Regions from separate parts of the Paenibacillus sp. P4_A7 genome, predicted to be linked through region 1. Evidence: riboswitches for the same ligand, from Rfam matches in the RefSeq annotation. Region 1 holds a riboswitch; the other holds the start of a gene.
The links. A riboswitch is a leader RNA that binds a small molecule or an ion and turns the genes downstream of it on or off. The one in region 1 is predicted to bind ZMP and ZTP.
Positions count from the first base shown of each region.

Region 1 (6,775 bases):
GTATGTGTTCAACAGCTTTGCTAAATCAGCATAATCATCCGGCAGCCGTAAAGGCCTCAATGAAATGGACATGCAAGCACCTCTTTCTCCATAACCAATAGTTTATTCATGTTATTCGTCTCCTTTATTATGACGGGAGACACGAAACAATTGATATGGAATGAATGGATATAGACGAACTTTACTGGGCTACTCATTTTAGATTCAAATCACTGACCTTACTCGTGTAGTCTGTGAGACAGTAATATTAATTATAGTTTTTCATTACGTAGACGCGGATCGGTAGAAAATGTAAAATGGGGAATGTGTGTATATTGGGGAGTCTGCGTATTCGTGTACGTGTACATGTAACTGCACATGTAACTGTATATGTAATTGTACAAAGTGATGGGAAGAGGGGAATGTCATGTCTTTTATCAAACGATTGAGTTGGTTCTTCAAAGATAGATGGAAAAGTTATGCGTTAGCTATTAGTTTAATGACGATTGTCAGTCTCCTTTCGACGATACCTCCTAGATTAATTGGTATTACGGTAGACCAAATCGGTAATAAAGAACTGACCTCCTCAGGTTTAACGCAGACTGTGCTATTGCTGATTGGTCTTGCTTTACTTCTTTATGTATTCACTTATATATGGATTACTACGCTATTTGGAAATTCGGCGCTTATAGAGAAGATATTGAGAGGGAAGCTGCTTACCCATTTGACGAAAATGACGCCGGCATTTTTCCAACGGAATAGTACGGGGCAATTGATGGCGCTAGCTACCAATGACGTTCTTGCGATTGGTCAAACAGCAGGCTACGGTGTTATGACGCTTGTTAATACGCTCGTTGGCGCTTCGGTTGTTATAGTGATGATGGTTTCCTTAGTCAGCTACAAATTAATGCTCGCTGCACTCATACCTCTCCCATTACTTGCGGTTGTCATTAGCCGTTTAGGCGAAAAAGTAAGATATCGCTTTTTGGATGCTCAAGCCTCTTTTGGCCAAATGAACGAGCATGCTCTAGAGTCTATCTCTGGCATTCGCGTAATACGTTCTTACGTGCAGGAGGATCATGATCTGTTAGCGTTTGACAAGGTAACCTCTAATGTCATGAACAAGAACAAGCGAGTATCTATTTTAAATGCAATGTTTCAGCCGATCATTTCGTTAATCGTCGGCGTGAGCTATACGATTGGACTAGGATATGGCGCGTATCTCGTTTTTGAAGGGGATATATCGCTGGGTCAGCTCATTTCTTTTAATATGTATTTGGGAATGTTGATCTGGCCTATGATCTCCTTTGGCGAATTTATTAATGTGCTGCAGCGCGGGAGTGCTTCGGCTGACCGTCTGGATAAGGCGTTAGCTCAGAATCCAGATGTACAGGACGAGGCGAAGCCCACTCAGGTGGATATCCCAACCCGAATCGAAATGCGGCAGTTGACCTTCACTTATCCGACTGCGACACAGCCTAGTCTTGCAGACGTATCTTTTAGTTTAGAACGAGGTCAGACGCTAGGGATTGTTGGAAAAACAGGTAGCGGAAAGAGCACGCTGCTCAAGCAGCTGCTGCGCCAATATCCTCTTGAAAATGGGAAGCTATTGCTAGCTGGTGTTGCCGCAGAGCATATTGCCATCGATCAAATGAAGCGTTGGATGGCTTATGTCCCGCAAGAGCATTTGCTGCTTTCCAAGTCGATTCGAGACAATATTGCGCTGGGCAAGCCGGATGCGACTGTTCTGGAAATAGCTAGAGCGATCGAAATGGCCTCTTTTACCGCGGATATTGAAGCAATGCCAGAGGGACTTGAAACGGTTGTCGGCGAAAATGGCGTTATGCTATCGGGCGGGCAGAAGCAGCGTCTGGCGATTGCTAGAGCATTACTCATTGATTCTGAAATACTGCTGCTTGATGATTCACTCTCAGCTGTTGATGCAAGGACGGAAAGCCGTATTCTTCATCATATTCGTTTGGAGCGTGAAGGGAAAACTACCTTAATTACGACTCATCGGCTTTCAGCTGTCAGTCATGCAGATTGGATTCTTGTATTAAATAATGGACGGATTATAGAAGAGGGGACACACACCGAGCTTATGCTGTTTGGTGGCTGGTACAAAGAGCAGTGGGAACGTCAGCAAATGGAAGCGAGTCTAGAAGAGTGAGGAGGTAGAAGAATGCCCAAGCAATCAACGGCAAGAAGATTATTCGCTTATGCTCTCGTATACAAATTCCGAATAATCGGTGCGCTGCTTATTCTATGCACGGCAGTAGGAGCAGAACTGGCTGGACCTTTTATTATCAAAACCATAATAGATTCGCACTTATATAAAAATACTGGAGACCTCACAGCGGTATTATGGCTACTTGGTTTATATATGGGGCTGCTAGTTGTAGCGAGCATCTGTAATTTTACGCAATCCTATTTATTGCAATCAACAGCTTTGCAAATTATTAAAAACATGCGTATGGATCTGATGAAGCATATTCAACGTATACCGTTGCGTTATTTTGATAATACGCCAATCGGTCAAATTGTATCGAGAATTGCCAATGATACGGAAGCTGTGCGTGATTTATTTATGAGCTTTATGGCGACCTTTGTAGTTAGCTTCGTGCAGCTCCTTGGTATTTTCATCGCCTTATTTATTTTGGATATGCGTCTGGCTCTGTTCTGCTTATTGCTGCCGCCGCTTTTCGCAGTGATTATGGTCATTCATCTGAAATATTCGAAGAAGTATATTACGATTATGCGCGCTCGACTGAGTGATATGAATGCGATGATTAATGAATCGATAGTCGTCATGCCAATCATTCAAGCGTTCCGCAGAGAGAAAGTGACGCGGAAAGAGTTTGAAGTACTTAATGAGGATAGATATATTAATCAGATCAAACAATTTAGAGTTTTTTCCTTGTCCTCTCGTAATATCGTTGGAACGATTGGCAGTCTGGTTACGGCAATGGTCATTTGGTATTTTGGTGGACAATCGTTGCAAGGTGTCATTGAATTAGGTGTTTTTTATGCTTTTATTGAGTACTTAGGCCGTATCTTTCAACCGATCATCGGCATTTTTGATCAGCTGACGAATGCGCAGAGAGCATTTGTTTCTGCTGAGAAGGTATTTGCGATATTGGATATAGACGGTGCGGAGGTTGAGAAGGTCGATCAAGTAAAGCGGCCGGATGGGGCCGTGAAGTTTGATAACGTCAATTTTGCGTATAAAAAAGGTGAAAATGTGCTGAAAGGGATCTCGTTCGAGGCTCGCAAAGGGGAGACGGTTGCGTTAGTCGGGCATACCGGTTCTGGTAAAAGCTCAATTATGAACCTGCTGCTAGGCTTTTATGAACCCGACGATGGCAAGATCACAATTGATGACCGTGACATTACTACCTACTCCAAACAAGCGCTTCGCAAACATATGGGTATCGTTCTTCAAGATCCCTATTTGTTTGCTGGTAATATAAGCTTTAATGTGAGCTTGTACAATAAGGACATATCACTTGAGCGTGTGAAGAGTGTACTTCGTGACGTAGGCGCAGCAGAATTCATCGAACAGCTGCCTGGCGGCTACGAGGAGCCGGTCGTAGAACGTGGAAGCACTCTATCCTCTGGTCAAAGGCAGCTCATTTCATTTGCTAGGGCGCTTGCTTTCGACCCATCTATTCTGATTCTAGATGAGGCGACAGCGAGCATCGACAGTGAGACGGAAGGCTTAATTCAGAAGGCGCTGCAAGTTGTTAGCGAAGGCCGTACGACTTTAATTATCGCGCATCGCTTGTCTACAATACGCAGTGCTGACCAAATACTTGTCCTCCATCGCGGTGAAATAGTGGAACGAGGGAATCACGACACGCTGATGGCGCTTGAAGGTCGGTACTTCAAAATGTATCAGCTGCAAAAAGGGGAGAAGGCTTCTTCGGCGGTTGAGCCGATAATTGCGAAATGAGGGCATAAGGTGCACAAGTCCCCTGAATTCGGCGGGTAGGTGCACAAGTGCCTCTGAATTCGGAGGATTAGCCGGAATTCGGCTGGTCTGCCCCATAATCTCCTTAAATCAAAAAAAGTCGTTCAGGGTTTTTGACCTGAACGACTTTTCTTTGTCCCTCTTAAACGAGTAACGACTTTTCTGCTGCATCGACCGTGTGCTTGAGCAGCAAGGCGATGGTTACGGGGCCGACACCGGCAGGTACAGGTGTGATGGCGCTAGCTTGCTTGAGGCATGCTTCGTAATCAACGTCACCCACATTCCCTACATTGTACCCAGCATCCAGCACGACAGCACCAGGCTTGATCCAACTGCCTTGAATGAACTTCGGCTTGCCGACTGCAGCAACAACGATATCAGCGAGTCGAACGATTTCAGCTAACTTTTCTGTTTTGGAATGGCAGGTTGTTACGGTTGCATTTCGATTCAATAGCATGAGTGATACTGGTTTTCCGAGAATAGGACTGCGGCCAACGACGACAGCATGCTTACCTTCTGTAGGAATGTGATAGTAATCTAGAATAGTCACAATAGCAGCCGGGGTACAAGATGGATAGCTGGCGAATCCAAATGCATTTTGAGCGAAGCCTAAAGTAGTGACGCCATCGACATCCTTTTCGATACGAATCGCATCAAATGCCGCCCGTTCATCAATTTGATGTGGGACAGGGTGCTGCAAGAGGATACCGTGGACGAGTGGATCATCGTTAAGCTGGTGAATAACAGCAACTAAGTCATCCGTTGAAATGTGTTTATCCAATACAATTCGTTTTGATTCAATGCCAAGCCGTTTGCAAGCATTTCCCTTCATACGGACATAGGTTTCAGAAGCCGGATCATTACCTACTAGAATAGTAGCCAAGCAAGGGATCGTACCTTTTTCGACTAAAGCCTCGACTCTTGGTATAAGCTCCTCTTTAATGGAAGCAGCAACACGCGCACCGTCTAAAATAAGTTTTTCTGTCATTTTCTAACCCAGCTCCCTCGAATGTTGTTGGAAAACATAAAAAGGCAAGGGGAATGTCCCCTTACCTTTGCCCAGGCGTACGGCTGAATATCTGCGCGCTCCCTCATGGTTACCCATGTTCCGCCAGTGACGCACAGTCTTGTATTTAGTAAATATATGGTATCAGTTTTAGCGCTAAAAAACAATTAACATGTTATAATTGCACTAACAAGGGGGCGCCTGAYGGGCTACCCTCTCCTTTTTTTTTGATTGTAAAAAAAGTATAAGGCCCACCTTATACTCGGCTTACATTTCACCGCGAAATGAGCTTGTGCCTCCAAAAACCACACAAGCCGTTTACACTTGTGGAATTAGATTTCATCCATTACTAGTTAATAGAGAGCAAGCCTGTTGATTAACCTAATACTGGAAACCAATAACAAGTATTAAGGAGCTCAAAAACGGTTTGTATAAATATAGGAGAGTATAAGTRTCACGCTTATGCTCTGCCTAATTTCGCCGTGAACGAGCTTATGCCGCCAGAAAAAGGCCCAGCCATTTATGCTTGTGTCGCATAGTTTCAAATTCTGAAACTAAATGAGGCTGCAATAGGGTAAACGACGATTTAGTGTCAACGGATGAACGTAATTGCTGGTTGAGCACGATCTATGCCCTCTTTTTGATAGATTAGTTGCATATTCTGAAATTACACCATCGCTATTTCCATAAGGATACTCATTAGTTTCACATTGTGACACTAATTGAATAGGGCCTCCAAGCTGCCAATGATTAATCACATGCAAAGCAATATCCTATCGACAAATAGATAGTTGTAACCAATCGTTCTATTTACTCACCGAGTAACCATTTCTGCTTCCAGATACCTTATATTGGTTAATCAACAGGCGTGAGTAGAGAGGTGTTTATTTGTTCAAGCTTACTAGATTATTGAAGAAGTATTGGTTCCATCATTAATCTAATTGGACGTTTCTTTGAAATCAATAAAGGCCAAATCCTTATTGATGATGAGGATATTAGCCAGATCGATAAAAATAGTCTTCGTCGTCAGATGGGCATTGCGCTGCAGGACGCTCATCTGTTCGCAGGCACAATTAGAGACAATATCCGATATGGGAAGCTCGAGGCTTCTGATGACGAGGTCGAGGCGGCTGCCATTCAAGTGAATGCGCATGCTTTTATATCCAAGCTGCCGAAGGGCTATAACACAACGCTAACTGCAGAGGGCGGAAATGTCAGTCATGGACAAAGGCAGCTCATTACGATTGCACGTGCTATCCTTTCAGATCCTACTTTGCTAATATTGGATGAGGCGACAAGCAGCGTCGATACGCTTGCCGAAATTCAAATCCAAGAAGCTATGAAAAAGCTGCTTAATGGCCGAACTAGTTTTGTTATCGCCCATCGTTTAAGTACGATTCGGAATGCGGATACGATTCTTGTCGTTCAAACAGGTGAAATAGTAGAACAAGGCAATCATGATCGGCTTCTAGCGAGCAGAGGATTGTACTATCAACTGCATGGGAATCAATTTTTGCAGGAAGCTTAAGCGCGAAGGAGGAGAGAGGAAATGCGTTTTAATTTTAGTTCCGGATTATATACCATCCTTGCTTTTCTAATTGTGCTTGGTGTATTAGCTTTAATTACCGTTTCCATCATTACCCTCGTTAAAAAAGCAAAGGATTCAAAGCCTTCGCAGTTGACAAGCTCAGAAATCCATGATGAGCTGGCACAATTACATGCGCGTGTACACGGGATGGAGAAGCTGCTGCGCGAAGTGGAGTAGAGTTGTGGTACAATGGGATCACTTACAATTAGGAGATGACTAACGATGACTGAAC
Region 1 is NZ_JBFUHJ010000268.1:297-7,071, forward strand. Features, by position in the region: partial or broken gene AC1DWN_RS23170 (GNAT family N-acetyltransferase) at 1-72, opposite strand, end outside; gene AC1DWN_RS23175 (ABC transporter ATP-binding protein) at 407-2,149, shown strand; gene AC1DWN_RS23180 (ABC transporter ATP-binding protein) at 2,162-3,931, shown strand; gene AC1DWN_RS23185 (bifunctional 5,10-methylenetetrahydrofolate dehydrogenase/5,10-methenyltetrahydrofolate cyclohydrolase) at 4,092-4,937, opposite strand; ZMP/ZTP riboswitch at 5,000-5,078, opposite strand; gene AC1DWN_RS23190 (ABC transporter ATP-binding protein) at 5,896-6,483, shown strand; gene AC1DWN_RS23195 (hypothetical protein) at 6,505-6,720, shown strand; gene AC1DWN_RS23200 (hypothetical protein) at 6,766-6,775, shown strand, end outside.

Region 2 (17,953 bases), on a different contig from region 1:
CAAGTGATTATCTGTACCGCCGGACACGATGTTAAAGCCTTTAGCAAGCAGCTCTTCGGAAAGAACCTTTGCGTTTTTCACAACTTGTGTTGCATATTGCTTGAATTCCGGTTGAAGAGCTTCGCCGAAAGCAACTGCTTTTGCTGCGATAATATGCATCAAAGGGCCACCTTGTGATCCTGGGAATACAGCTTTATCAATAGCTGCTGCCCATGGCTGGCGACAAAGAATCATACCGCCGCGAGGACCGCGAAGCGTTTTGTGAGTTGTAGTCGTTACGAAATGTGCGTGCGGTACTGGGTTCGGGTGCAAGCCTGCAGCTACAAGACCAGCGATATGAGCCATATCAACCATGAACAATGCGCCTACATCAGTAGCAATTTTGCCAAGCTTTTCGAAATCAATCGTACGCGGGTAAGCACTAGCGCCTGCCACGATCAAACGAGGACGGTGCTTGAACGCAAGCTTACGAACTTCTTCATAATCAATTGTAAAAGAATCCTCTTGCACGCCATACGCAACGAAGTTGTACAGCAAGCCGGAAGCATTAACTGGGCTACCGTGCGTCAAGTGACCGCCGTGAGCCAGGTTCATACCAAGAACCGTGTCGCCAGGCTGCAAAGCTGCAAGGTAAACAGCCATATTTGCTTGTGCGCCTGAGTGCGGTTGAACATTCGCATGCTCAGCTCCGAATAGTTCCTTTGCACGGTTACGTGCGATATCCTCAACGATATCAACATGCTCACAACCGCCGTAGAAACGTTTGCCTGGGTAGCCTTCTGCATATTTATTTGTCAAAACACTGCCCATTGCTTCCAATACTGCTTCGCTAACGATATTCTCTGAAGCGATAAGCTCAATGTTGTCGCGTTGGCGTGTAAGTTCTAGACCCATCGCCTTTAGTACTTCAGGATCTTGTTTACGTAAGTTTTCCATAATAAAATTCCTCCTCGTAGTGGGTGTGATTCTATATGATTGTTCATTACTTCAACTAGCTTTAAACTCCATTTTTTATTCGCATGTACCGGCAGATTGCCCCTGTGTAAGGTTGGAATCCAACTCGTACACTGCACGCGTACCGCCAATCAGTTTCGGTCTCGTAACAGCCATCGTTACGTGAGCTTTGCCAATTTGACGAATAGACGGCCGCACTGGTACCGCGACCCGCTTTAGGTGCATGCCTATAAATGTATCACCTATGTCGATACCAGCATGCGCTTGAACGGTCTCCGTTAAGCAAGGATGCTCTATTTGCCGGTAGGCAAAAGCAGCCATCGACCCGCCCGCCTTCGGAACAGGAACCGCACCTACAATTTCAAGCCCATAGCGTTCAGCGGCAGCTCGTTCCATAACGAGAGCACGATTTAAATGCTCACAGCATTGAAATACCGGAATAAATCCAACCTCACTTCGGACTGCTTCAACACCGGCATATATTTGTGCCGCCGTCTCCACAGCACCCGCCGTACCAATTCGATGCCCTAGCACTTCACTAGTACTTACACCAATTACAAGTAATTGACCCATTGTAAGTCCGCCAGCTTTAACTAGCTCACGAACGATCGTCTCTACCTCGGAGGCGATGTTGTCCAAATGCAAATCGTTGTTGTTGCTCAAACCGATTCAACTCCTCCGCATAGTTACAATCATATCCACCTTGGGAAGTACAGACTATTCTTCGATTTTCATTACTTTATTCACTCGTCCAATATGGCGCTCCCCGTTCGAAAACGGAGTTTCTAGCCAGATACGAATAATTTCTTGTGCTACACCAGGACCAATAACTCGCTCTCCCATTGCCAATACGTTCGTATCGTTATGCTCTCGTGTCGCCTTCGCGGAGAACATATCATGAACAAGAGCGCAACGAATGCCCTTTACCTTGTTCGCTGCGATGGACATACCAATTCCTGTACCACAAATGAGAATTCCTCGTTCTGCTTGTCCTGTCTTTACTAGGTCGCATACAGGAAGCGCATAGTCAGGGTAATCGACCGATTGATCACAACTGCATCCAACGTCCATTATTTCATGGCCAAGGGATTGAATAAAAGGAACAAGCTCATCCTTCAACCGATATCCTGCGTGGTCAGCTCCAATAGCAATTTTCAATGTAAAAGACCTCCTCAATTAGGCGTAAACACTGATGTTCATCTCTGAAGATGAGCACCTCACAACGTTATTATACCTATTTTCACAGAAAAAGACCAAGCGTAAACGGCTCTCGCCGTCCTTGGCGGCAAAGCAAAGTTTCGCGTTGAATTATAAGCATATTATAAGTTTTAAACTTATAAATTCTTATAATTGAAAAAAGAGCAAGACATGCTTATTAGCATGCTGCTCTTTGCCCAGGCGACCGGCCGTATATTCTGATGCTCCATCGTGGTTACCCACTTCCGTCGCCAGTTACATCAGAAACCGTATTTGTCTTTTTATAATAGCTGAATCACAAGAAAAAATCAATCGGTATTCACTTAGCAAACGCAACCGACTATTGCCCTGCTTGCCGAGCCTGTAGCTTGTCCAGCAACCGTACCAGCGCACCTTCAATTTCAGCCGCACTGTTATTGTATATATTCTGTGAACCGCCAAAAGGATCAGCTATATCAAAGCTAGGTATGCGCCGTTCCAGCTCTAGCAGCCGATTTCTCTCCGCAGCTGTCAACTGCTGTCCAAGTGCTTGCTTCATGTGCAACTCCGTGTAGAGCTGTTCTAGTTCCGCAATATCCGCTAGCACCTGCTTATCCTGATGGGTGAACTCCATAAGGGTATACGCCTTGTCCACTGCCTCAGGAAACCGTTGCAGCAGTCCACGCTTGTGGCCCGATGTCATCGTCAGTACGATGTCCGCCCATGTTACCGCTTCGCTTGTCAGTGCTCTTGAGGATGCTTTGTGATCAATATCACGCAGCCGCAATGCTTCAAGCGCCCCGGCAGAGACAGGCAGACCATCTATAGTAGATACGCCTGCCGAGCGAATGCCAATCGTAATCCCTTTCTCAGCAGCCATTCGGCGCAGCATCGCCTCCGCCATCGGCGAACGACATGTATTACCTGTACAGACAAACAATATACGTTTCACACTGTCAGCTCCTTTTACCGCATTTCAGCGCAGTCTATAATTATTTTCAGAAAATAAATAATACACCAAAAATAAACAAGATCGCCCCACCGCACGCCTCACCATATTCACCAAAATTACCACTCACTCTACGTCCCAGCATCAAGCCTATTACCGACATTAAGCCTCCAAAAAAACCAAAGAGCAATACCGTTAACCACACACTGGCCGCGAACATGCCAAGCGTAATTCCGACAGAGAAGGAGTCGACGCTAACGCTGAGAGCAAGCACTATAACGCCCCAAGATGAACGGTGATCAAAGGTTTGAACCATATCCCCTCGCAGTGAGCTATAAATCATATGACCTCCGAGCAATACAAGTAAAACACCTGCTGCCGTAGTTGCCACATCACCAAGTAAGCCGCTAACATACTGTCCGGCTATCATGCCAGCTAAAGGCATAATAACATGGAATAATGCAATGACGACGCCAAGCTTTAAAATATCCAGCCGACGAATGCCCTTTAGGCCAATTCCTAGTCCCAATGAAAAAGCATCCAATCCAAGCGCAATCGCAATGATGAGCAGCGTCAATAACTGTCCGACTTGTAAATGAGCATCAATCAAAGCCTATCTCCTCCATGTCCGCAGGTATTCTATACCAAACATATGCGGACATGAGGACAAACATACTTCAAGCTAATACAAGCTCTGTTCATTAGCTGCTGGACGTTCTCTTACACCTCTATAATTCGGTTACCGGCCGCCTTCTCCATCCGGTTCATCAAGGCAACACCGATCCCCTGCTTGCTGCAGCACTCCGCCCAAATACGCTGCGTGCCAGCTGCGTCAAATTCTCGCAATGCAGCGTACAAGCGATGTGCGGCTGCCTCTAGCTGCGCTTCACTGCCGCATGAGACAACACTATCCGCAGAGTAAGTGGCAATTCGCTCTTCGAAAGCAAGTACGCCAGTCAATTCGCCGCGTAATTGCGCAGCTTCTACCTGTTCTCGAATATAGGCAATGACAGCAGCCGATTCACCCTTCACTAGCTGAAGCTCACCTTGAGGCGCATAATGCGTATACTTCATACCAGGAGAGCGAGGTGCCGCTCCGATCTCAATGGAGTCAGCGCTCTCGATTATTGCTGCTGGAACTGCCAGACGCAGCTCCTCCAGCGTTATTCCGCCAGGCCGCAAAATCCGAATACTATGATCACCTTCCAGCTCAATAACCGTCGACTCCAAGCCAACGCCTGTCGCACCGTTGTCTACTACACCGTCAATTTGCCCATTCAAGTCCTCCAGCACATGCTCGGCAAGCGTTGGGCTTGGTCTTCCTGATCGATTCGCACTTGGTGCGGCGATTGGACAACCCGCCAACTCTATTAACTCTAAAGCCGCCCTATGATCCGGCATCCTCACACCAACCGTTGCGAGTCCAGCTGTAACTAAATGTGAAAGAACATTTGGACGCGCAGGCAAAACGATAGTGAGCGGTCCAGGCCAAAACGTGTCCATTAGCGTCTTTGCCAGCTGCGGATAAGGCAGCACTAGCTCATCTAATTGGCCTAGATGCGCAATATGCACAATTAACGGATTATCAGATGGACGACCTTTTGCGGTGAATATCCCTTTCACAGCATCTGTATTTCTAGCATCTGCGCCAAGACCGTATACGGTCTCTGTTGGAAAAGCGACTAGCCCACCCTCACGCAACAGCATAGCCGCTTCCTCCAGCTGGGAAGTAAGTTTTTCATCGGTATGATCGACACGCCATACTTTTGTTATTGTCATCTTTATTATTCAATCCTTGCTTCTTAGTTAAATTGTCCATTCACCCAATATTATAGCATAGGTGTCCAAAAACGAGCAGAAACGACAGCCACGTCATCTTAAATAATGACGGGAATGTCGTTTCATTTCATACGATTATAGATGCTTTGGTGCCAGGGGGCGGCGACTGCCTTTTACGCTTACGAAAATATCGATTTAATCCAATTGATAAACGATTCAATGAGTTCCAGAATAAAAAACTTCGCTTTCGGCGCTTCCCCTTCTGAAGAAGCTTCGTCTGCAGCTGTTGCTGTTTTTACAGTAGATACCTTCTCTGCGTCCTTGTCTATCTGCGTTTGTTTCTCCGTTGCTGTAACGTCAGCAGATGCAGATGCCTCGCCTGATGCCGCATCAATAAAACATAAAGGAGGAAATAAGACACACCACCAATTTTGACCGGCGCCCTCACCTAACGTTATTCGAAGCGCTTCATAATCACCTGCTGGGTATACTTCATTGCCGTACATTTTGGTTGGAAATGGGACAATGCCAAGCTCTGCTGAAAATTCATAATCAAAGCCGCGGCTTTGCAGCACCTGTGATGTAATCCGTTCAATCTCTGGCATATTTGCGATTATCGTCTGACGAGCTTCCTCAATGGTTTGAGGTCCGCTCACCAAGCCATTCATCGCTTTAACGATCTCGTCCCTTACTATACGCTTAACAAGCTGATCTGTGGGACTATCGGAATTGGCTAATATACGTAGACGTATTGCTTCTTGCGGGATTTGGCCGCTTGCGACCGCTGTATCCATTTGTTGTGCTTCCCAGCTCATAATTAATAGAATAATAGCAAAGATAATAAAACCATAGGATTTGCGGTAAGGAAATTTATAGGGACTAACCGAATAAGCTAAAACGGGCTGATCAACATTAGAATAAGAATGATTGGAAAAAGAATGATTAGAATAATAGCTAGACATACACACAAGCCCCTCTCGTCGCCCCCGTCGGTGCGTCTGCTTGCGTTCCGGAACGTATCTATCCGTTAGTATGTCCGCTATAACTAGTAGATAAACCTAGTAATCTATTAAATATTCTTCGAAAAAATTGGATAGCTAGTGTTGCTGCAGCTACTGCTACTGTATCAACACTCCATTTGATTGGATTTCGTACAGTCAAAACCCACTTAATTGCTTTTAAGTAGGATTAGACTGTAAATTACCCAATCAAATTCCCCTTTTTCATTCGTAACCTCCTTTTTAGTCGATTTGCCTGTACAAAATCCAATCAAACTCATCTATCAGCACTAATTGCTTATTTTGATTGGATAAAATACATGCAAAACCTACTACAAGCCAGCTAAGCTAACTACTCGTACTATGAAGAGAATTATTCACTTATCCATTTAATAGTCCATGTCCGCTTCGTTGTAAAACAGCAAATGGTACTTCAAGCATCAAGCATCAAGCATCAAGCAATATCCAGCAAAATAAAAATAACGAGAGCCTCAATCAAAAAAAAGGCCCGAGGGAGTTTCCTCCTTCGGGCCCGCGTTTACATGAGATTATTTTAGAATTGGAAGTAAATAAAGCTGCTTGATTCGCCTTTCATCAGCTGCATGAAGAGCGCTGTAGCAATTATTGCATATATGAACCCGCGTATGATTGCCGGAACGTTGAGCTGCCAGCCTAGCGATAGCTTGCGGAAGTTCGATACTGCGTAAAATTCTATGATATGCAGCAAGTATAGCCCCACCGCGACCGCCAGCAATATGAGCTCCTTCGAAGATAGCTGTAGACCATTCAGGGTAACCATCTGCTTAATAAGAAATACCGAATCGCCCCAGCTATTTGCCCGGAAGAACACCCAGCCAATGACCGTAAGATGAAAGAAGATCCCGATAGCTATACCCTTATAGAGCCAGGATTTTGTAGCCTTCTTTAATCCAAATCGTGTTATAAGCTTCGCGTAAAAGCGATGTCCCGCCGAAAGCAGTCCATGATACACACCCCAAATAATAAATGTCCATGCCGCACCATGCCATAGGCCAGAAATCGCCATAGCTGCAATGATGTTTACATATATTCGCCAATTCGCTACGCGAGAGCCGCCAAGCGGAATGAAAATGTAATCTCTGATCCATTGGGACAGCGTGATATGCCATCTTTTCCAAAACTCAGATGAGTTAGAGCTGAGATATGGCGTTTTAAAGTTCAGATCCAGCCTTAAGCCCAGCAAATATCCGATCCCTACCGCCATCTCACTATACGCGGAAAAGTCGAAATAAATCTGGAAAGCGAACAAATATGAGGCCATCCACGCCTCTGCCCCGTTCAAGGTCTGTGCCTGATTAAAATATTCATTAACGTATGGCGCTATCTGTTCCACAATAACAAGCTTCTTAACTAGTCCAAGCAAAATAAATGCTAGTCCCAGTTTAATTTGTGGATTGCGGAATGCAATATTACGAATTCCACGGAGTTGAGGCAGAAAGTCGTTGCCTCGCAAAATAGGTCCCGCAGCAGAATGCGCAAAAAGCGAAATAAATACCCAGAATTCAAATAAAGAGCGACTCGGCTCGAGCTTACGCCGATAAACATCAACTAAATAAGCAATCAGCTGAAAGGAGTAAAAAGAAATACCGATCGGCAGTGCAATCATTCGATCGTCAAAACTCGTACCCGGCAGCGATAATTGAATATCCAAAGCACGCTCAATATTTTCGAGCAGGAACATAGAATATTTGAAAAATAACAAATTGCCAAGCACAACGGTTAGACCGCCCGCCAAAGCCCACTTTCCTTTAGCCCCATTCAGAAATCTGGATATCAGGTAGACTACGGCTACAACAGCAGCGAACAACAGGAAGTACCCGACGCCTGCGTAAGCGTAAAAAACAGCATTCGCTATTCCCAGCACGAGCATCCTTGCCTTAGGGAAGAAATAATAGCATGCAAAAACAACGACCAAATAAAGCAAAAATGTCGGTGAATTAAATAACATAGTTACGCCTCCTTACCCGTCCAGCAATCCCAAACCAAACGGGCAAGCTGTTGATAGCCATCCTTAGTCAGATGAACATGATCAGTAAACATCTTTTGGTCAATAAGACCCTCAAGCATAATATATTGAATGGGTTTACTTGCGAGATAGCTGTCTACCTTTTTCAAATTATTTTGATAGCCCGGATTACTAATTTCTTTCTTCGATAACTCTCCATTGCCGCCAGCTACAAACACTAGTGTCCGCTTTCCTTCCTGATGCTCAATGATTCTGTTCATGAAGTAGACGCCCCAGTTAGCTTCCGTCATATCAAACGGAGTAGGATTGAAGAAATTCAAATAGTCACGACTAGTCAGTTTTTTCGCCGTTTGTGTCTTCTCGTACCAAGGCTTTGGATTGCCTAGCAAATCCGTTCCTTTTGCTTTTTGCTTCGTGTAGGCAGGAATGACATCCTTGTATTTTATAATTGGGAGTTCATGAAACACTGTTTCCAAAAGCTCTTCTTCGGCATTCTTCCAGCCCGTCTTGTACTTGTAGCCATTCTTAATCAATTGAGGCAATACTTCAGAAAAAGCTTCTGGGTCTTCCTTACGTAAGTAATCTCCTAGCCAAAATACCGCCCTCGGTCCTGCTTCTCGATTATTGAAAGCCGTGTAGGTCAGTCCGATCATAACGTTATCTGTCTTAATACCTTTCTTATCAAGCATTAGCAGTAAGGTATATGCGTCACCTGCTTGCATGGAAGGTGCAGATAAGTTGAATATAGCTTGAACGCTATCCTTTTCCTCACTAATAGCGAGGTCACTCATGTAACGGCCCATTGAATGATCGGAGCTTTCGTTCGTGCCCCAAGCAACTGAATTTCCTATTAAAATGACATAATTCGATAGATTTTTCTTCTTAATCGTTTTCGCTATTTCGTCAATAACAACTTCAATCGATTGTTGATCCTTTAAGAACATATTATAGTTGATTCGATAGTTATAAACGGTGTTCAGGTTTACGTACATGCTGATTGCCGCTTGGAACAAGATGAAGAAAATCAATGCAAAAATTAGACCGAGTAAGCTTTTTCTCTTCTTTTTAATTATAGAGTAGGTGTATTTTCTTGGCCTTGAACTTCGCGTGGTTATTATCGGTATATCATTCATATAACAACTGCAATCTCCCTTTTTCGTTAATAAGTCAGTCCTAATATAAACTATTTCTTCTATTTGATCCAGAGTTTATTGATAGATTAATACATTTAACCAAGTTTAAATATTTTCTTATATTTTTTGAAAACTTATCCCCATAATCAACATTAACAACTGCAAACATAGAGATAAGCATACTTGCCAGGATTAAATACCTACTAACGTAATTGGACCAATTAAAAAAGACGATTATTATAAGTTATCTAAGTAAATATGTTTTATTCATCTCCAATCTCCTTTTTTACCCATATTAACCATAGACTGATTTGAGTCAGAAAAAGTTGCGAACATAGGAAGGGGGGAGATGCAAAGTTGGTGGTTTTAGGAGAAGGAGCGGTAAGACGCTTGAACGGATTCAGATTAAACTGAAAAAGCTGACACCAATAGAATATCGGTGTCAGCTTTCAGCCATATGGAGCAAACGAAAATGTAACCGATCCGATTAATGGATCACACTGCTTTTACTTCCACCTGCTTCTCTACCTGTCCATTATGTTCAATCGCGGCTTGAGCGGCGGCAATTCTAGCCATCGGAATTCGATATGGGGAACAGCTGACATAATCCAGTCCAGTTTGGTGGCAGAAAGCGATGGAATCCTTATCCCCTCCATGCTCCCCGCAAATTCCTGTTTTCAGTGATGGCTTCAAAGAGCGTCCTGCTGTCACAGCAAGATCGATTAATTGGCCTACCCCTTCAGTGTCAAGCACTTGAAATGGATTATGGGGCAAAAGTTTTTTGTCCAGGTAATGTGCTAAAAATTTACCCTCCGCGTCATCCCTGCTGTAGCCAAAAGTCATTTGCGTCAAATCATTGGTACCAAAAGAGAAAAAGTCTGCATGAGCTGCGATTTGCTTAGCCGTAAGGGCGGCACGCGGCACTTCGATCATAGTCCCAACCTTATACCTGCATTCTCTTTTTTTGTCCGCGCTGAGCACTTGTTCGGCCACTTCATCTACGAGCTCTCTCAATATTTTCAGCTCGCTCGCATCGCCGACAAGAGGGATCATAATTTCCGGATGTACAAAAATTCCCCTATCCATACATACGGATGCTGCCCTGAAAATAGCCTCGATTTGCATATCGTAGATTTCCGGGTAAACGATACCCAATCTACAGCCCCTATGACCAAGCATCGGATTGGATTCATGCAGGGCATTAACTTTGCGGATCATTTGCTGCAGCTGTACTCTTTCCTTGTCTGAATCCGCACTTTGAAGCTTGTGCTGCAGCTCGTTCACATTCGGCAAAAATTCGTGTAAAGGCGGATCAAGAAGCCGAACGGTGACAGGAAGTCCGTCCATAGCTTTAAAAATCCCCTCGAAATCGAATTGCTGCATAGGCAAAAGCTGATCCAGCGCCGTCTTGCGTTCCTCTAGCGAATCGGCCATAATCATTCTCTGCATCACCGTCAAACGAGATGGAGCGAAGAACATATGCTCCGTCCGGCACAATCCGATTCCCTCTGCTCCAAAGCCACGCGCTATTTCCGCGTCTTCTGGATTATCAGCATTAGCGTAAACACGTAATTTGCGGATTTCATCGGCCCATTGCAGGATCTCGAGAAGCTCATTCGTCACGGTTGCCTCTTTTAGAGGGATGGCGCCTTGGATAACCCTTCCGCTCACCCCATCCAATGTAATCCAGTCACCCTCTTCAATGATTCGTTCACCTGCAATCATCCGCTTTGCTTGCATATCAATATGCACACCTTCACAACCGCACACACAAGGCTTACCCATTCCTCGCGCCACAACTGCAGCGTGGCTAGTCATTCCTCCGCGGCTAGTAAGTACGCCCTCGGCTGCAAGTACGCCATGAATATCTTCTGGCGTCGTTTCAGAACGAACCAAAATCACCCTTTTACCCGATTTATTCCACTCATCTGCGGTATCCGCATCAAACGCGACGACACCGATCGCGGCTCCTGGGGAAGCCGGCAGTCCTACTGCTATCACGTCAGTAATTGCACTTTCGTCGATCCCCCTGTGCAGCAGCTGGTCGAGATGGGAAATTTCAATTCTTTGCAAGGCGTCCTCACGGCTAATCACACCTTCCGATACGAGGTCGACGGCAATTTTTAATGCCGCTTGAGCATTACGTTTTCCATTTCTCGTTTGAAGCACGTACAACTTCCCATTCTCAACCGTGAACTCTATATCCTGCATATCCGTGTAATGCAGTTCCAATTGCTTGCACACTCGATCAAGCTGGTCATACATTTCCGGCAGTTTGTCTTTTAATGTCTCAATGGTTTGCGGGGTTCTCACACCTGCAACTACATCTTCGCCTTGAGCATTGATGAGATATTCACCGAACACAGCATTGTCACCCGATGATGGGTTCCTTGTAAATACGACCCCAGTACCGCAATCTTCCCCCATATTGCCAAATACCATACTTTGCACATTGACAGCAGTTCCTTGTTCGTCAGGAATACGATTGATTTTACGGTAGACTTGCGCCCGATGGTTATGCCATGATTTGAAAACTGCTTTCACAGCCAAGGTAAGCTGATCGTGCACATCTTGCGGGAAATCAACTCCTGAATACAGCTTTACGCACTTTTTGTATTCGGAAATGAGCTGCAGCCAACCCTCAGCAGTAACCTCTTGATCCTGCAGGATGCCGAGATTTTTTTTCACTCGATTCAAGAGGCGCTCGAACTGAAAGGCCTCAATGCCCATAACGACACTGCCGAACATCTGAATCAACCGTCGGTAACAATCATAAGCGAATCGATCATTATTGGTTAATGCCGCTAACCCTTCCACCGTCTCGTCGTTTAATCCCAGATTTAGAATCGTGTCCATCATACCAGGCATAGAGGTTACCGATCCCGATCGAACAGATATTAGGAGCGGATGAGACGGGTCGCCAAACCTTTGACCCTTCTCACTTTCGAGCTGCTTCAAACCGAAGTTAATTTGTACTTGAAGATCATCTGTTATTCGATTGCCAGAATGAAAGAAAGCGTGACATGCATCGGTCGTGATGGTGAAACCAGGAGGAACGGGCAGACCTGTACGAGTCATTTCCGCTAAGTTCGCACCTTTACCTCCCAGCAAAGCTTTCATTTTCGCGTTTCCTTCGGCAAAAGAATATACCATTTTCATTGTCATTTTGTATCGTCCTCCTTAGTCTTACCTAAGCATTCCTCATTATTGCAAATGACATAAAACTTTTTTAGACGGTTCGTCGGCAGGGTATATAAAACCTCATTGCATATCTTACAAATGACCATTCCTAACTCATTTTTGGTTACGCCATCTTGATTACGCATTTTTCTCCCCCTTTTAGATGCCGCCTTTCATCTTCCGCGATCAAACGAGTGACATCGATGACTCGACTGGCATATGCCCATTCATTGTCGTACCAAGCTAATAATTTCACCTGATCCTCTTGTATCATGATGCTTAGCCCATCAACTACAGCCGATTTATCATTACCGATATAATCCGAAGAAACCAACGGCAGCTCGTTATAACCGACGTATGCGCCGAGCTCTCCAGTAATCGCTGTTTGAATGGCTTTCTTTACATCCGCTACCTGTACCGGGCTCTTTAAAACAAGCTGTAAATCCAACAAAGAGACATCTTGAGTCGGAACGCGTACAGAAATTCCTTTCATATGCGGAGCAAGCCCAGGAAGTACGTCGATTAAAGCCTTACTCACTCCCGTAGAAGTTGGAATGATGGAACTTGTACAGGAACGCGCACGACGCAAATCTTTATGTGGATTGTCCATATGATTCTGATCGTTGGTATAGGCGTGTACAGAAGTCATCCATCCCCGTTTCACACCGAAAGCATGATCCATAATATTTAGAACCGGTGCCAAACAGTTCGTTGTGCACGAGGCAGCCGATAGCAATCGATGCCTTGACGGATCGTACAGCTTCTCATTGACCCCCATCACGATTGTCAAATCTACATCTTTTCCTGGTGATGTTAAAAGCACCCTTTGAGCTCCGGATGACAAGTGTTTTTCCATCGCAAGACGGTCGGTAAATTTTCCAGTCGAGTCGATGACGAGTTCAACGCCATACTCATTCCAAGGAATTAAACTGGGATCTCTCTCCGATACGATGGATATTCGATTGCCGTTAATCACTAATTGGTCTTTATTGATCTCGATGTCTGCATCCCATTTGCCATGAACAGAATCGTATTGAAGTAAATGTGCCAATGTATGAATCGAGCAAGTCGTGTTAATGACAGTCAATTCAAAATTTCTTGACTTTAGCGACAATGCTTTACGAATACATAACCTGCCTATTCGTCCTGTTCCACTGAGACCAACTCGCAATCGCTTATCCCCCTCTATATGTTATGTACTAATTATATTTATGAGTCATAAATAAATCAATAGGTAACTTTATTCAATATTTATGAGTCATATAAAATGAATAATTTGAATTATGAGTAATAAAGTGTCTATCCCTGATCATAAATAAAAAATAGAGCCACCCTTGGGTGACTCCTGTCTCCGTATTAAATATGCGATAATGGGTGCGAAAACATCCGAAATTACTTACGGGAAAGCTCTATCAATCTTATTTTCAGGTTTCGAAACCGGCTTCTTGCAGCATCCGCTCAAGAATGACCCGCGCCTCCGCCACCCGTTCTTCCAACGTGTCGAACAGTAATCCGGCTCCGAACATTCCGACTGCGCCATCAAGTCGTTCCACGATTACGGGGCCGGCGAAGCCAGCTTCGCGTAGCGTTGCGAACATGGCCGGGAAGTTGGCGTCTCCTTCTCCCATAATAGGAAAGTTTGCCTCCGCGCGTGCACCCTTATGATCTTTCGCGATGAACGATACGGTCTGCTCCGCGATGAGGGGTAAATCGTCAGAAGGCTCGATGCCTTCGTAGAAACGGACGTTGCCGGGATCGTAAGAAGCCTTCACATACGGTGAACCGATCGTTCGCAGCGTATCGGCAATTACGATCGCCGACGCCGTGTTGCCCGTATGCGGTTTGATCGTGACGATGAGTCCATGCTTGCCCGCTTCCTCGCCCACTTCGCGAAACTTTGCAGCAAAGTCGGAGTTTATCGGCTTCATCTCCTCATCCGTTATCAGCTCACTCGGAAAGTTACGGTAACTCGTCGTGCCGAGCGACAGCAATTCCTGCGCGCCGATCGCTTGCGCGAACGCCATTCGCTGCCTTGCTAGTTCAATCGGACGGCCAGGAGCCAAGACGTCCGTGCTAACAAGCGTCACCGGTTCTAGTCCGTATCGCTCCAGCAAACGGTTGATTCTCGCGGCTTCTCCCGCCGCGCCGTCGTCGAAAGCCGGCTTACCTTCATGAGGCAAGCCGAACGATACATAGCGGTATCCGGCACGAGTGATGCTTTCCAACGACCGCTCGAAAGAATGCTCGTTATATATCCAGGTCATACACGCCAATTTAACTTTCTGCTTCATGGCTGCGCCTTGCCTTCTGCCCGTATCACGCTTCCCAGGGCGGAGTAATCAACTTGCACTTCCCTGCGCTCCTTGAGCGAGCGATACGCCGCTTCAGATACGGCAATGACGCGCAACCCGTCCGTCAGAGAGATAAGGGGCGGCTTATCGTCGCGAATGCATTCGATAAAGTGAGAGTTCAGACGAACCCACATGTCATTGTCTGCAAAGGTCGTAGTCCGTCCTGGCCCATCGTCGTCTTTCTCCAATAATTCCCCATTGTTGTTGACCACGGTTAGTTTCTCCGTTGCCACGCCCGTGATATCATATTCGACGCGGGTCACCCATGGCGTGCTGACCTGTCCGATCCCTCCGTTCGCGAAACGAAGCGATACGGTAAACGCATCCGCAACGCTGCCCGGCGGAAGCAGGTACGTTCCCCCGTAAGCGAAAACCGATTCGATCTCACCGCACATCCACATAAACAGATCGTAATCGTGAGATCCATGGGAGAAAATCGGTCCTTTCGCAGTTTCGTCGTCGAAATACCAACTCGGCGTATCGTAATAATGATCGCGGTATTTATCGTATACCCGCTGATTCGGATCGAGAAAATGAGTGCGCATCGACCAAGCTTGAATCGGTTTGCCGGAGCTCTCGCGCGAGACGACTTGCTTCATCGCTTTATACACGGGCGAGAAGCGAAGCGGATATCCGACCATCGCTTTCAAATGCGGATGATTCATGCCCGCCTCAACGATCTCGACCGCATCGGCCATCGAGGTGGCAATCGCCTTCTCTAGAAATAAATGCTTACCCGACTCCAGAACCGCCTTAGAAGCTTCTACATGCAGATGGTCGGGGGTCGCCACCCACACCGCATCCAAATCCTGTTCCAGCAACGACTCGTACGAATCGTATACGATAGCTCCAACTTCGGTTGCAAGCACCTCGGCTTTAGTACGCGTCCGGTTGTGAACGGCTGCAACTTCGACTCCCGGTAATGCATGCAATGTCCGTGCGTGCAAGGATCCCATCAGCCCACAGCCGATAATGCCTACTTTTATAGTCATCACTCACTTCTCCTTCTTGTCTTATAAACTCACTTGTACTCCCATACTACTTGACATCGCCCAGATCGTCCGATGCGATCTTAGCGCTTCATTCCCGTCCGTTTCAGGCCGTTTCCCAGATTCAATGCATTGCAGAAAGTGATCGATTTCAAACGCGACATTCGTATCGATACTCATTTTTAGCTCCGTCGAGCGCTCGAACAACGTTGTCGTCCCCTTATCCGTTACGGCCTCAACAGACCACAGATCTCTGCTCAATTGCAGCATGCCTTCCGTCAAATGGATTTGGCACAAGGCTGGCGGATTTGTGTACTTCATTCCCCAACTGCTGACCAAATGGGCAAGCGCGCCGCTTTTGAATTGGATGATTCCATGAGACGTCCCTTCGCCCTCCATCCATTCCGTTCCGACCCTTGTTCCGAATTGAGCAACGCTTGCAGGCTCTCCTAGCAAGTACAACAAGATGTCGATGTAATGGCAGCCGTGGCTGAACAAGACGCCTCCGCCCAGCTTCTCTTTGCTGGCAAACCATGACCCCGGCATCGGTTCCAAGAAGCCCTGCACCCAAACTTGCGCGCTGATCGGGTTTCCGTACTTACCGCTGTCAACCGCTTCCTTCAATTTCCGAATCGCAGGCAAGTATCTAACGACATAGGCCATCATGAGCGTCACGCCATTACGATCGGCGGCGTCGATGATGCTGAGACAATCTTCCTCAGAGTTCGCGAGAGGTTTTTCCAGTAGGACATGTTTGCCGGCAGCGATCGCCTGAAGAGCTTGCGGCGCATGTAGATGATGCGGAGTGCACAAACTCACGGCATCGACATCATCCAGGATTTTCGTCCAATCAGTCGTATAATTACAACCGAGCTCTTCCGCCGTTTTCGCCGCTTTACCCTCATCCAGATCGACCACCCAGCGCTAATCCGAACGGTCCGCCTTCTTGAATGCATGCGCGTGGGCAAGCCCCATATTCAATCCTATGACAGCTGTACGAATTTTCCCCAAAGCCCTCTCCTCCTATCGATTCAAAACAGTTCTCACCGTTATCATACTGGCACATCGGAATGAAAAGCTTTGGCCAAAACGATTTTATATTTGCATTTTTGTAATTCGTTTGCACTTTTATTGACATATCAAATCGCCCAATTTACTATGAAGGTGCGAAATACAAAAACGTTAAAAGGAAGGTCGCGTATGGGGAAAACGCGTTATCGGTTTATCAAGCTGAAAGAGCAAATTTCGATCGATAAAATTTACTCCATCCATTACAACGAATTTAATAAAGACTTCGTATACAGCGGCGAACAGCATAACTTCTGGGAATTTCTATATGTGGACAAAGGCGAGGTTGAGATTACGACCGATTTTGCTTCTTTCCATCTCATCCAAGGAGACATGATCTTCTATTCACCAAACGAATTTCATAGTCTGAAGTGCAACCGCAGAACCCCGCCGAATACGTTTATCGTTGCGTTCGGTTGCAAGTCGGAAGCGATGCGATTTTTCACGCATAAGACGCTGCGTCTCGGCAACGAAGAACGACAACAACTCTCGTTGCTTATGGAGGAAGCCGATAAGCTGTTTCTTCTACCGGTCAACAAGACGTCCACCAAATCAAGGCCGGATGTTCCGTTTAATCCGCTCACCCGTAAGGATAAACCGGATTTCGGCGCCGAGCAGCTCGTTAAGATTTACTTGGAGGCACTGCTGATTCGACTTATCCGCCGCAATCAAGATCAGACGACAAAGCCAAAGCTCTCTTCGGTATCTGCGGAGAAAGGACAGTGCGACCTCGTCAATCGAATCGTCAAATACTTAGACGCCCACCTACCAGAGCATCCATCTCTTGATACGTTATCCACCGAATTCACCCTTAGCAAGTCCTATCTTCGCTCCTTATTCCGCAACCATACCGGTTGCGGCGTAATGGAATACGTCGTGCGATTGAGGATCGAACGGGCCAAGCTGCACATCCGCGAGGAGACGTACAACATGACGCAAATCGCCGAACGGCTCGGCTATAAAAGCCTTCATTATTTCTCGCGCCAGTTCAAGCTTGCAACCGGCATGTCGCCGTCGGAGTATTCCAAAACGGTGCAGGCACAAGCGTAGGAGGTTAGTCTGGCTTGATTGATAAATAATCGTAATGCGATCAGGCTACGGATTTATTACGGTTAACATAAAGGCTCAAATATAAAATTTTTTATTTACAAATTTTAGTCCGTCAGTTACCATTCAATTATTGAAACATTGGTTTTGTTAGATAAAACTGATTATGCGAGAGGAGGCTGCTAAACGTGCAACAAAATCGACAACCGTGGACGTCCCTAGAAACCCCCACAGTACTGGTAGACCTTGATACTTTGGATAGAAACCTAAGGCATACCGCGGAATTGGCACGCCAGGCCGGCGTAAAGCTGCGACCGCATTTCA
Region 2 is NZ_JBFUHJ010000006.1:47,257-65,209, reverse strand. Features, by position in the region: gene AC1DWN_RS02010 (serine hydroxymethyltransferase) at 1-936, opposite strand, end outside; gene AC1DWN_RS02005 (TIGR01440 family protein) at 1,012-1,617, opposite strand; gene rpiB (ribose 5-phosphate isomerase B) at 1,672-2,112, opposite strand; ZMP/ZTP riboswitch at 2,340-2,420, opposite strand; gene AC1DWN_RS01995 (low molecular weight protein arginine phosphatase) at 2,492-3,082, opposite strand; gene AC1DWN_RS01990 (manganese efflux pump MntP) at 3,129-3,689, opposite strand; gene AC1DWN_RS01985 (L-threonylcarbamoyladenylate synthase) at 3,800-4,858, opposite strand; gene spoIIR (stage II sporulation protein R) at 5,038-5,820, opposite strand; gene AC1DWN_RS01975 (MBOAT family O-acyltransferase) at 6,410-7,843, opposite strand; gene AC1DWN_RS01970 (hypothetical protein) at 7,846-8,853, opposite strand; gene ppdK (pyruvate, phosphate dikinase) at 9,490-12,159, opposite strand; gene AC1DWN_RS01960 (hypothetical protein) at 12,156-12,320, opposite strand; gene gap (type I glyceraldehyde-3-phosphate dehydrogenase) at 12,299-13,345, opposite strand; gene AC1DWN_RS01950 (sugar phosphate isomerase/epimerase family protein) at 13,599-14,465, opposite strand; gene AC1DWN_RS01945 (Gfo/Idh/MocA family protein) at 14,462-15,517, opposite strand; gene AC1DWN_RS01940 (Gfo/Idh/MocA family protein) at 15,539-16,432, opposite strand; gene AC1DWN_RS01935 (hypothetical protein) at 16,416-16,652, opposite strand; gene AC1DWN_RS01930 (helix-turn-helix domain-containing protein) at 16,715-17,632, shown strand; gene AC1DWN_RS01925 (alanine racemase) at 17,818-17,953, shown strand, end outside.
Region 2: linked by a shared signal. The riboswitch ahead of rpiB (ribose 5-phosphate isomerase B) and the one ahead of AC1DWN_RS23185 (bifunctional 5,10-methylenetetrahydrofolate dehydrogenase/5,10-methenyltetrahydrofolate cyclohydrolase) in region 1 are both predicted to bind ZMP and ZTP.